Pelagibaculum spongiae: one gene and its partner. The protein of the gene in region 2 interacts with the protein of the main gene of each other region in a pairwise test. Links are inferred from orthologs where the notes say so. Each region holds a gene or a part of one and is shown on either strand. Other genes may lie near its edges. The genes, in order: DC094_RS20605 and DC094_RS09705.

Evidence for each region.
Region 1: the proteins of DC094_RS09705 (region 2) and DC094_RS20605 interact in binary tests that used the Escherichia coli proteins (3 or more experiments, as listed by UniProt). The link is inferred for Pelagibaculum spongiae from one-to-one orthologs.

The regions. Positions count from the first base shown.
Region 1 is NZ_QDDL01000014.1:77,044-83,588, reverse strand. What follows is about bases 1,221-4,123. They hold DC094_RS20605 (ATP-binding cassette domain-containing protein), read right to left. Parts: upstream 3,678-4,123; coding sequence 1,764-3,677; downstream 1,221-1,763. Other genes in these bases: DC094_RS20600 (TIGR02444 family protein), read left to right, coding at 3,846-4,123; DC094_RS20610 (YheV family putative metal-binding protein), read right to left, coding at 1,252-1,476; DC094_RS20615 (DUF1904 family protein), read right to left, coding at 1,221-1,223. Also shown: udk (uridine kinase), read right to left, coding at 1-620; more of DC094_RS20615, read right to left, coding at 891-1,220; more of DC094_RS20600, read left to right, coding at 4,124-4,307; DC094_RS20595 (DUF4124 domain-containing protein), read left to right, coding at 4,301-4,813; DC094_RS22230 (hypothetical protein), read right to left, coding at 4,878-5,027; glpX (class II fructose-bisphosphatase), read left to right, coding at 5,514-6,524. UniProt on the Escherichia coli protein: Genetic data indicate it may be involved in ribosome assembly or function.
Region 2 is NZ_QDDL01000003.1:173,536-180,513, forward strand. What follows is about bases 1,517-4,852. They hold DC094_RS09705 (2-oxoglutarate dehydrogenase E1 component), read right to left. Parts: upstream 4,543-4,852; coding sequence 1,717-4,542; downstream 1,517-1,716. Other genes in these bases: odhB (2-oxoglutarate dehydrogenase complex dihydrolipoyllysine-residue succinyltransferase), read right to left, coding at 1,517-1,688; DC094_RS09710 (succinate dehydrogenase iron-sulfur subunit), read right to left, coding at 4,806-4,852. In the rest of the region: lpdA (dihydrolipoyl dehydrogenase), read right to left, coding at 1-441; more of odhB, read right to left, coding at 468-1,516; more of DC094_RS09710, read right to left, coding at 4,853-5,507; sdhA (succinate dehydrogenase flavoprotein subunit), read right to left, coding at 5,520-6,978. UniProt on the Escherichia coli protein: E1 component of the 2-oxoglutarate dehydrogenase (OGDH) complex which catalyzes the decarboxylation of 2-oxoglutarate, the first step in the conversion of 2-oxoglutarate to succinyl-CoA and CO(2).

The DNA of each region.
Region 1 (6,545 bases), on a different replicon or contig from region 2:
CCTTTAACCAAATCCATAATCTTGGTTTTAATCAGATCAATTGCAATTTTGTTTTTACCGCCACGAGGGATAATTAAATCCGCATGCTGGCGTGATGGCTCAATAAACTGCATGTACATAGGACGCACTGTTTCCATGTACTGATTAATAACCGACTCCACGCTACGGCCACGAGATTCGATATCTCGCTGCATACGGCGAATCAGGCAGATATCCAGCGGCGTATCCATAAAGAAACGTAAATCAAACTGCTGACGAATCCGCGGGTCAACAAATAGCAAAATACCTTCATAGATTACTACTCGTGAAGGCGAAACTTTTCGCACTTCTTTAGACCGGTTGTGCTCGGCATAATCATATACAGGCACATCGATAGTTTCACCGCGTTTTAATGCCTGCAAATGCTGCAACATTAAATCGTGGTCCATGGATTCCGGGTGGTCATAGTTGGTCTGTACCCGTTGATCCATACTCATGTGAGTCTGATCCTTGTAATAAGAATCCTCAGAGATCATGCATAGCTGATCAGTTTCAAAAGCGGAGCTGAGGGTTTCTGCTAACAGGCTTTTACCAGATGCTGAAGCACCGGCAATTCCCACAAGGATAGTGTTCTGGCTCATATGAGTCTCAAATTAATATTTAGGTTTATTAGAGAGGTGATTTGATGAGTTTTTCTCATCATCTCTCAGGTCCAGGCGTTGCTGATGGCTGATCTTGCGACTCGGCAAGTATCACTCCAACAGTTTGATCAGCAGACATCTAATCAAGGGTTCCTGTTGGGCGGTTATTGTACCTGAAATCGGTCAGTTATACCTGATCTGGCTCGGGTCAACTTCCCAGCGGAGTGTTTTTGTTAGCCGAAATGCTTTGGTTTAACTAATCACAAACCATTACCCGAAATGTTGTCCGTTTCGATAGTAAGCTGATTTATCCATTACATAGAAGACAACAGAATAATCCATTTTACTGCCCAAAACACGATTCAGTTCATGGGTTAATACTTGAGCAATTTGATCTTGCTGCGCTTGCGGCCGAGCAAACCAATGCACTTCGAGCAATGGTTTGAGTTGGGTTTGACCATTAATCAGCAGTTGACTGCTGATCCATTCTAATGGCACAGCCGATGGTTTGATCGACAATGGCTCAGCTAGAATTTGCGGCAAGCTAAAACTGAGTGATTCTGCTTGTTGCTGATCAACACCGCGAATTCTTAAATGGGGCATCGGGATAATCCTTTAATTAAACCTAGAGTTACTCACCATTCCAGATAATCGCCTGAGGTACACTGGGATCTTTTGGCGGCTTGGTCAGATCTTTTAATACCGTGCGAGTCGACTTGTTGGTATCGAGGGTTTGCAAATCTTCACAAGCCACACAATGGGCATAATGAAGGCCTTCGTCTTCCCAGGACTTAATCGTGTCCATTTTTCCGCAGCTTTTACAAATAGCCCCGGCAATAAAGCGTTTTTTAATCATTTAGTAAACCTGATTTAACCATTCAGCAAAAAATGCTGATGATTAGTTGTTAGCCCCGCGTCATTCTCGTCATTCTCGTCAGGGATTGGCGGGGAGCCAGTGGCAGGGAAGTTAAACCGCTTCTCAATTAACAGGTCGCAGATGAATATACGAAACTGAAAACTGGAATTTTTATCTCAAAATTTGCTCCAAATTTAAACATTGCCTTCCTTGGCAACTGGGTTCCACCATCTCTATACGGAATGACGGAACTTAACCATTTCCTTCTTAATTATTGCATCAAACAATCACACCATCTCTTCCAGCTGATCGGTTAATTCCATCCAGCTTTCTTCTAACTGTTCTTGCTCTGATTTAAGACTGCCCTGCTGCTGTAGCAGTTCCGCCAATTTGGCTTTATTGGTTTGATCATAAATTTCTGGCTTGGCTAATTCTGCTTCAGCTTGGTCCAGTAATTCATTCACTTGATCTAACCGTTTTTCAGCTTTCTTGAGCTTATCTTGTAACGGTTTAAGCGATTTACGCTTTTCAGCATCCAGTTTACGCTGCTCTTTACGATTAGCCGCACTACTGGCTGACTTTTCCAAACCATCCGATTCAGCAGCTTTTTCTGCCGCAGCCTGCTCACGGTTTCGTTCGGTTAACCAGCGCTGATAGTCTTCCAAATCACCGGTAAATGGCTGCAATGCTTGACTGTCAACTAAATAAAGTTCATCGGCCACGGTACGCAATAAATGTCGATCGTGACTGACCAGAACCAATGCACCAGGATAATCTTGCAGAGCCATGGTCAATGCATGACGCATCTCTAAATCTAGATGGTTGGTCGGTTCGTCCAGCAATAATAAATTGGGCTTTTGATACACCAACATCGCCAGAACCAAGCGGGCTTTTTCACCGCCGGAAAAAGGTGCTACTGGCGAATCTGCCTGTTCACCACGGAAGTTAAAGCCGCCCAAAAAATCACGTATATCTTGTTCGCGCGCTTTAGGGTCTAACCGCTGCACATGCAGCAAAGCACTTGCTTGTGGGTCGAGTAGTTCTAACTGGTGCTGAGCAAAATAGCCCAGTTTTAAATCATCATGTGCTTTACGCTCACCGATAGTGGCCGCTAACTCACCACATAACAATTTAATTAAGGTCGATTTACCGGCACCGTTAGGGCCAAGTAATGCCAAACGGCTACCGGGTGCCAAGTTTATATTCAGCTGTTTAAATATCGGTGGTTGTTCGGCATAGCCGAAATCTACTTTGTTCAATTGCAACAGTGGGTTTGGCTGTTTTTCTGGCTCACGAAAAACGAAATGGAATGGCGAGTCGATATGCGCCGCCGTGATCACTTCCATTCGCTCCAAAGCTTTTATACGGCTTTGTGCCTGCTTGGCTTTGGTTGCCTTAGCTTTAAAGCGGCGAATGAAAGATTCCATATGGGCTCTTTCTCGCTGCTGCTTTTCAAAGGCTGATTGTTGCTGGATTAATCGCGCCGCTCGCTGGCGCTCAAAATCACTGTAGTTACCGGTATAACTGTTGGCGCGCTGGTGTTCAATATGAGTGATATGCGAGCAAACACTGTCTAGGAAATCCCTATCGTGGGAGATCAGTAATAAGGTACCTGAATAAACCTTCAGCCACTGCTCTAGCCACAATACCGCTTCTAGATCCAAGTGGTTGGTTGGCTCATCGAGTAATAATAAATCAGAACGGCATAACAAGGCTTGCGCCAAGTTTAAGCGCATTCGCCATCCACCGGAAAAACTACTGACCGGATGTAACTGTTGCTTGGCAGTAAAGCCCAAACCATGCAGTAATTGACCGGCACGAGACTGAATCGCATAGCCGCCAATTGCATCAATTTTTCCATGCAACAGGCCTAGCTGCTCACCATTATTGGCTTGCTCTGCTTCAGCTAGTTGAGATTCCAACAGTCGAAATTCATGGTCGCCATCGATCACGTGATCAATTGCTGACTTTTCCAATGCAGGAGTTTCTTGGGCAACATGGGCAATTGCTAAGTGGCTTGGAAGCTCCAAATCACCCGCATCTACCGTTAATTCACCACGTAATAAGGCCAATAGCGAAGATTTGCCACAGCCATTTGCGCCGGTAAGACCTACACGGTTTCCGGCATGAAGAGTAAGGTTCACATCCTCAAGCAGTAGCTTGGTGCCACGGCGGAGGGAAAGATTTTGCAGTCGAATCATGGCGCGGGAGTTTATCACTTCGCCATAGGGAAGTATCCTTTAAGCAAAATCTGGAGCAGCTAGTATGCTGTAAGCCAATCAGATGGATCATTCAGTTCATTGGCATACTGGGTGCAAGCGATTATTCAGTGTTCGTGCGGCGTATTTTCAGGTAAAAGGAGCGTTCATATGGGTCAAGAAAGTCAGCTTTGGGATTACGGTTGCTCGTTATGGGAAAACACCCATATTCGGGACAGTTTTTTAAAACTGCAGGATGAAGATGGCATCAATCCATTGTTAGTAATGGCTGCCAGCTGGCTAGCTAGCCGCCAGATCAAACTTAATAGTGTACGGATTGCTGAGCTGAGCAACCGAATTAGCCCATGGAATGACCAGGTAGTGAAACCGCTACGCAATGCCCGTCGTTTTGCTCGGGTTCAGGGGCAACACAAGTTGGCTGACGATATTGCACAAGCTGAATTGGATGCAGAGAAAAAAGTACTGCAATGGCTACAAGATGCCACTTCGAGCTGGAAGAAGACGGAAGCCGGTGCCTTGTTGGAAAAAAACCTGGCGATTACTGCCGAATTTTACGATTTACCGCACCACCCGACCTGGTCTGAACTAGAGCAATGGATCAGCCAATGTTAATGCGTTTTTTCTTTAAATTGATGTTATTTGTTGCCGTTGCATTTGGTGCTTTATTTGTAATAAAAGGCCCTGGCGGCGTACCTTTTCTAAAGCTGGATCAGCTTAAAGCACCAGAGCTATCCAACCCGCTAACTCAGGTATCAGATCAGATTTCAGCTCAGTTGTCCCAGCTGATTGAATCAGACCAGAATGACCCGGATGCCACATCTACCGTATGGCGCTGGCAGGATGAAAATGGTCAATGGCATTTTTCAGACAGCCAAGTTAATGGTGCCGAAGAAAAGCAGGTGACCTACAACACCAGTATTAAAATCAGTCAGCTGGTGCAGAAGTCCGCTGAAGAACAGCAAGAAACCGGCAATAAAGCACTGCCCAAAAAGCCGACGGAAATAGATTCAGTATTTTTGCCAGATAACGCAGCAAAAGCATTAGAACAAGCGCAGCAAGTCGAAGCGATGTTAAAGCAAGCCAATGAAAATCGCCTCAAGCAGCTTGATAATTTATAATTTATTTGGCTGTTTAATTATAAAAAGCCAGATCTATTTAAGATCTGGCTTTTTTAATTAATAATTAATCACCGTCCAAGCATGGAATTTCTGGAGATTTTTTTTGAGGATGCTGCTGATGACAGGCTTTACAATGCTGCCAGCTAGAACGCTTACGCTGTTGTTGAATTTTTTTATGCAACCGAGTGACCGAACATCTAAGGCGAGACTTCATGGCTTGCACCTTTTGTTACTGCAATACTGCTACTGCCGATTACTACCTGATGACCTGCTTTGAGATTTCAAAGCAATCCACCACAAAACGAACCCTTCATAGAACTCATCACAAAAGCATGAGAAGCTATTAAATCTGTCATTAGCTGATGCATTAAAACAAACTAAAAAAGCGATACTTTGACAGTTGTCGAGAAGTAACAAACTGTCAAACTCAAGCGCTGCTTTTATCGTCACTATGACAACCGATGATAGATCGCTCACATTTAACCGTTTTTTTATTCTCTCTTTTACGTTTTGAATTTTTTCTATGGCTTCTCGCTTGGGCATTTACCCGATTAAATTAATCAATTACTTCTCTCAACAAACTCAACAACTTCTGCAACCAATTGAAAAGCCAACCCAACAAATGTTGGGGTCAATGTTTTTGTGATCCAAGTTGTGGTAGATTGCGCCGCGAATCTTTCCCTCATATGAACAGGCAGTTATGAAACGCGAACTGGCAATTGAGTTTTCACGAGTAACAGAAGCCGCCGCTTTGGCAGGTTACAAATGGTTGGGCCGTGGTGATAAGAACGCTGCAGATGGCGCAGCCGTTGAAGCCATGCGAACTATGCTGAACCATGTCGATATCGATGGTGAAATCGTGATCGGCGAAGGTGAGATCGACGAAGCACCAATGCTCTTTATCGGAGAAAAAGTCGGTACTGGCAATGGCATCAAAATTGACATCGCAGTTGACCCGATTGAAGGCACACGAATGACCGCAATGGGTCAATCCAACGCCTTGGCTGTATTGGCCGCCACCACCAAAGATGGCTTTTTAAAAGCGCCTGACATGTATATGGAAAAAATCGTGGTTGGCCCTGGCCTGAAAGACACAATCGATCTTTCCCGCCCTTTATTAGATAACTTGAAGGCCGTTGCCGCCAAGTTAAACAAGCCCCTTTCTGACCTGACCGTCACAGTTCTAGCCAAACCTCGCCACGAACCAATGATTGCCGAAATGCACACTGCCGGCGTGAAGGTTTTTGCGATTCCTGATGGTGACGTTGCGCTGTCAATTCTTGCTTGCATGCCAGAATCAGAAGTCGATGTAATGTACGGCATTGGCGGAGCACCTGAAGGGGTGGTGTCTGCTGCAGTGGTTCGCGCCTTAGGCGGCGATATGCAAGCTCGCTTGTTACCTCGCCATCTAGCTAAAGGCGATACTCCGGAAAACCGTGAAGTCGGCGAACAGGAAATTACTCGCTGTAAAGAAATGGGACTGGATGTTGGCCAGCTGCTTAAGTTGGAAGACATGGCTAAATCAGATGATTTGGTATTTTCCGGTACCGGCATTACCAAAGGTGATTTACTGGACGGTATTACTCGAAAAGGTAATCTAGCCACTACCGAAACGCTGATGATTCGTGGTAAATCCCGCACCATCCGCCGTATTAAATCAACCCATTACCTAGATCGTAAAGACGAATTTTTATTGAAATTGGTAATGTAATTTTTGATAAAGCCAGCGATT
Region 2 (6,978 bases):
ATTTTCAGCCTGCAGCAGTTGAACATTGCCATCGGCATCGGTCACTTCAACTTTGCGACCACCTAACAATTTTGCCTGCCCAGCAATACTGGTAACGCCATTACTTTTAAATAGCTGGGCAATGCCACCGGTTAATTTACTAACAATGTCGTCTTTGCGAGCAATCATTGCGGGTACATCAACTTCTGGCGCAGCGGATAATTTAATACCGTGTGCCGCCAGACCTTCTTGTGCTTCATGGAACTTCTCGGAAGATTCCAGTAATGCTTTAGAAGGGATGCAACCCACATTTAAACACGTGCCACCGAGGGATGGCTTACCCTCGGCGTTAATCCATTTATCGACGCAAGCGGTGTTCAAGCCTAACTGTGCAGCACGAATTGCAGCAACATAACCTGCAGGGCCTGCACCGATCACGACGACATCAAATTGATCTGACATGAAATAACCTCAGCTCGCTCGAAAACCTATAGATCCAGTAACAAACGTGCTGGTTCTTCCAGCAAATCTTTAACAGTTACTAGGAATTGAACGGCTTCTTTACCGTCAATAATCCGGTGATCGTAGCTTAATGCCAGATACATCATTGGCAGAACAACCACTTGACCATCAACCACCATCGCACGCTCTTTAATTGCGTGCATACCCAGAATACCGCTTTGTGGCGGATTGAGGATAGGCGTTGACATCATCGAGCCAAAAGTACCGCCATTAGTAATGGTGAAGGTACCGCCCTGCATTTCATCCAGAGCAATTGCGCCCTTAGTTGCACGCTGGCCATAGTCGATGATTTTCTTTTCAGTATCTGCCAGTCCCATTTGATCGGTATTACGAACAACCGGAACCACCAAACCACGAGGCGAAGAAACTGCAACACCGATATCAAAATAGCCGTGATAAACAATATCGCTGCCATCAATTGATGCATTCACTGCAGGGAATTTCTTCAGCGCTTCGGTAACTGCTTTGACAAAGAACGACATGAAACCCAGTTTTACATCATGGGTTTTAACAAAGCGCTCTTGGTACTTTTTGCGCAGATCCATGATTGGTTTCATGTTGACTTCATTGAAGGTGGTCAACATTGCAGTGGTGTGCTGAGCATCGACTAGACGCTCTGCGATTTTGGCCCGTAGACGTGTCATGGGCACACGCTTTTCTACACGGTCAGAATCGTTAAGCTCTACCACTGGTGCAACTGGTGCTGGCGCCGCTTTTGCAACAGGTGCCGCAGCAGCTACTGGAGCTGGCTGTGCAGGTGCAGCAGATGTTTTGGCTGCAGCTAGAACGTCTTCCTTAAGGATACGTCCGCCTTTACCGGTACCTTTAACCGAAGCTGCATCCAAATCATGTTCGGATAACAATCTTCTAACCGCTGGACTAGATGCTGCATTAGCATCGCCTGCTACTTCCGAAGCGACCGCCTCAGTTGCAGCTGGCACAGCACCCGCACCTTCCTCAATGACTGCTAACAATTCATTGGCAACTACTGTTTCACCTTCCTGCTTGAGAATTTTTCCAAGCACACCAGACTCAGTCGCTGGCACTTCCAGTACAACCTTGTCAGTTTCCAGTTCAGCAAGAACGTCATCTCTTTCTACCACATCCCCTTCCTGCTTATTCCAGGTAAGAATGGTTGCATCTGCAACTGACTCGGGTAGTACCGGGACTTTGACTTCTATTGTCATTGTGTCGATCCCTTTCTCTGAATTTTATTCATTTAATGCCCAGCGCATCGTTAACCAGCCCGTTTTGCTGTTCAACGTGCAAAGAGTAATAACCGACAGCAGGTGAAGCTGAAGCTTCACGTCCGGCGTAAACCAGCACCTGGTTTTTAGTCAGGCAAGCATTGAAATGGTGCTGACTGGAATACCATGCACCTTGGTTCATGGGTTCTTCCTGGCACCAGACAATTTCCCCAACATGCTTATAAGGCTTCAAAATTGCCTTTAGCTTGTCTTCTGGGAATGGATATAGCTGTTCAACACGGACAATTGCCACATTATCTAACTGTTGTTCACGACGTACTTTGAGTAGGTCGTAGTAAACCTTGCCACTACACAAAACCACTCGTGAAACATCTTTTGCCGTCAGGCTATCCACATCGCCAATGACGGTTTCGAAAGTGCCTGATGACAAATCACCCATAGTGGATGTTGCCAATGGATGACGCAGCAAGCTTTTTGGTGTCATCACAATCAGAGGCTTTCGATAGATTCGGCGCATTTGACGACGAATCATATGGAACACCTGCGCTGGAGTACTCGGTACGCAAACCTGCATATTGTGCTCAGCACATAATTGCAGATAACGTTCCAGTCGCGCAGATGAGTGCTCCGGGCCCTGGCCTTCATAGCCATGTGGCAAGAACATGGTCAAGCCGCAAAAACGGCCCCATTTCTGTTCGCCTGAGCTGATAAATTGATCGACTACTACCTGGGCGCCGTTGGCGAAATCACCAAACTGGGCTTCCCAGATCACCATCGCATTCGGCTCTGCTGTCGCAAAACCATATTCAAATGCCAAAACCGCTTCTTCTGACAACACCGAGTCAATCACGGTAAAGCTGGGTTGATCTGGCTTGATATTAGCGAGAGGCGTGTAAGATTCACCTTCGTTTTTCTGGTTATGCAAAACAGCATGACGATGGAAGAAAGTACCTCGACCACAATCTTGACCAGAAATCCGTACCGGATGACCCTCATCTAACAAAGTGGCGTATGCCAGTGTTTCAGCAAAACCCCAATCTACCGGCTGAGCGCCCGCCGCCATTTTTTGGCGATCTTGGTAGATTTTGGCAACACGTCCTTGCAGTTCAACGCCATCAGGACGCTGCTCTAAAGACTTAGCCAGACTACGCAAGTGATCGGCAGGAACTGTTGTATCGTGCGGCGCTTCCCAGTGGTGTCCGATGAATTTTGACCAATCGGTTGCCAACTTGCTCTGCTCACCTTCAAGCAGCTCTGAAACCACGCGATCTCTAGCCACTAGCAGATTACGATAACGCTCGGTCGCTGCTTTAATTCCGTCGGAATCCAATACACCTTGATTGACAATACGCTCGGCATAAATCGCACGCGTGCTTGGCAAATTACGAATGATTTTGTACATCGCAGGCTGGGTTGCTGCTGGTTCGTCTGCTTCGTTATGGCCATGACGGCGATAACAAACCAAATCGATGACCACATCCTTTTTAAACTGCATCCTGTAATCCAGCGCTAACTGGGTCACGAACAAGCAAGCTTCAGGATCATCTGCATTAACGTGGAAGATCGGTGCTTCGATCATTTTCGCAACATCAGTACAGTACAGAGTTGAGCGAGTGTCAGTTGGATTGGAAGTCGTGAAACCGACCTGATTGTTAATCACCAGACGAATTGTGCCACCGACTTTATAACAACGCGCCTGAGACATATTAAATGTCTCCATAACAACACCCTGTCCGGTAAATGCCGAGTCACCATGAATGGTAATAGGCAGCACCTGATCGTGGGTTTCATCATTACGACGCTCTTGACGTGCTTTAACAGAACCCATAACCACTGGAGAAACAATTTCCAAGTGCGATGGATTAAATGCTAATGCCAAGTGGACTGGGCCACCTTCGGTTTGCACATCAGAAGAAAAACCTTGGTGATATTTAACGTCACCAGACGCTAAACCTTCACGGCGTTTTCCTTCAAATTCTTCAAATAATTCACCAGGAGATTTACCCAGAATGTTCACCAGAACATTCAAACGCCCCCGGTGCGCCATACCAATAACTAGGTCTTTTACGCCATAGCCACCAGAACGGTGAATAATTTCATGCAAGATCGGAATTAATGTTTCACCACCTTCCAGTGAGAAACGTTTCTGACCTACATATTTATTATGGAGATATTTTTCCAGACCTTCAGCGGCAGTTAGCTGACGCAATAATCGCATTCGGACTTCATCAGAAAATCCGGGATTACCGCGAAGACTTTCAACTCGCTGCTGGATCCAACGCTTTTCTGCGGTATCTGTAATGTGCATGTATTCCACACCAACAGATCCACAATAAGTTTGTTGCAACGCCTGATAAATATCGCGCAGTGGCATTTCATCGGAACCAACAAAAGAGCCGGTTTTGAAAACAGTATCCAGATCGGCACTATTTAATTGATGAAATTCTAGTGTAAGTTCGTTCAGCGGATCGCTAATCGGCAACCCTAACGGGTTAGTCATAGCATTTTGGTGACCGCGGAAACGGAAAGCATTAATCATCTGCAGGACTTTTACCTGCTTAGCTTCCAATTCCAACTCAGCAGCGGATAGTTGAACCTTGCTGCCACCAGTTTTTCGAACCAAGGTTCGAAAATAATCACGAACTTCAGAATGTGGAATATCCTGCCCTGGATTGGACTCTAACCTTGGTAAGGTTTCGAAATAAGTGCGCAATTTTTCAGGGGTAGAATTCGGATCTCGCAGGTAATCTTCATATGCCTGCTCGAGATAGGCTGCATTGGCTCCATCCAAATGGGATGTACCAAACAGCTCGGACATAGACTTTTCTTGCATTTATAGGCCCCGGGCACTCTCGTCTGCAGCGATTGTGTCGCCATCAGTAGTAAGTACAGCAGCAATGTACATGAGTTCCAGAAAAAGCATCATTAATCACGGAAAGCCGTTTGTAACAAGGCTTTTCCCGAGCGGGTTAAAGACTATCACAGTTAATCCGCAACAATTAACCCACAACAAACATTGATTTTTGTCAGCTGATAGTGAAACAAAAAAGGCCGACCAATGGTCGACCTCTTTTATAGTGCATCAGTAACAATTTGTCACACTGCCTTATTGAGCATCATGGATCGAATTTTACCGATTGCCCGGGTCGGATTTAAACCCTTTGGACAAACGTTGACGCAATTCATAATGCCGTGGCAGCGAAATACACTAAACGGATCTTGCAAGTTACCCAGTCGTTTATCAGTTGCCGTATCGCGGCTATCTGCCAAGAAACGATACGCCTGCAGCAAACCTGCAGGGCCAACAAACTTATCTGGATTCCACCAAAAAGATGGGCAAGAACTAGAGCAGCAAGCACAAAGAATACACTCGTACAAACCATCTAGTTTTTCACGTTCTTCTGGTGACTGCAGTCGTTCACGATCTGGTGCAGGGGTGTCATTCTGCAAATATGGTTCGATTTTACGGTACTGTTTATAAAACAGCTCCATATCGACCACCAGATCACGAATGACTGGCAAACCCGGCAATGGGCGAATGGTGATGGTGCCTTTACCCAATTCTGAGAGAGGCGTCACGCAAGCCAGACCATTTTTACCGTTCATGCTAATGCCATCCGAACCACAAACACCTTCACGGCATGAGCGGCGGAATGCCAGAGATGAGTCCTGACTTTTTAACAAAATCAGAGCATCCAGCACCATTAAATCCTTACCCTCTGGAACTTCCAGATCATAATCCTGAAGGTATGGTGCCTTGTCGGTTTCAGGGTTATAGCGATATATCTTGAATTTCATTGCCATACTCCCTTAATAAACCCGAGGCTTGGGTGGGAATGCTTCCCTGGTTTTTGGTGAGAAGTTAACGTCACGCTTGGTCACTTCCTCAGTCTTGGTGTCATAAAAAGAATGGCACAACCAATTCTCATCATCACGCTCAAGATAATCATTACGACTGTGAGCACCACGACTTTCTGTTCTGAAGTTTGCTGCAACCGCCGTAGCGAATGCAGTTTCCATCAGGTTATCCAGCTCTAGTGCTTCAATACGAGCCGTATTGAAAGACTTGCTCTTATCTTTCAAAGCAGTCTTGGCAACTCGCTTACGCAAATCTTTGAGTTTCTCTAAACCTTCAGCCATGTAAGGACCATCACGGAAAACACCGAAATGTGCCTGCATGGTTTGCTGAAGCTCTTCACGCAAATCATCAACTGACTCGCCTTCTGAAGAAGTTTCAAGGCGGTTATAACGCGCCATCGCTTTTTCAATATCAGCATCAGTATGATCGGCATATTCCAGACCATCTTTCAGTGATTGTTCGATATGCAGACCTGCCGCACGACCAAACACCACCAGATCCAGCAATGAATTACCACCAAGGCGGTTAGCACCGTGTACCGATACGCAAGCAATCTCACCTACCGCATACAATCCATTGACTATCTGCTCTTTACCTTGTTCATCGCGGCGCAACGCCTGACCATGAACATTGGTCGGAATTCCGCCCATTTGGTAATGACAAGTAGGTACTACTGGAATCGGCTCTTTAACTGGATCTGCATGGCCAAATGTACGAGATAATTCTAAAACACCGGGTAAGCGTAGATTGAGGGTTTCTTCGCCCAAATGATCCAGCTTGAGGTAGACATGATCTTTGTTCGGACCACAACCATTACCGTCAAGAATTTCCTGCATCATCGAACGAGCGACCACATCACGGCCAGCCAGATCTTTAGCATTTGGCGCATAACGCTCCATAAAGCGCTCGCCATTCTTGTTCAACAGGTAACCACCCTCACCACGACAACCCTCAGTTACCAGAACACCGGCACCGTGAATTCCCGTCGGGTGGAACTGCCACATTTCCATGTCTTGCAGTGGCACACCAGCACGTGCAGCCATACCAACACCGTCACCAGTATTAATATGCGCATTTGTGGTTGAAGCATAAATGCGACCCGCGCCACCGGTTGCAAAAACCGTTGCACGAGACTTCAGATAGCGCAACTCACCGGTTTCCATTGACATGCCGATAACGCCGCAAACGTCGCCATCATCATTGGTCACCAGATCAACTGCATACCATTCGTTGAAGAAGTTGGTATTGGCTTTCGTATTTTGCTGGAACAAGGTGTGCAACAGAGCATGACCAGTACGGTCGGCAGCAGCACATGTACGTGCAGCCTGCTCGCCACCAAATTCTTTAGACTGACCACCGAAAGGGCGTTGGTAAATAGTACCTCGCTCTGTTCGGCTAAACGGCAGCCCC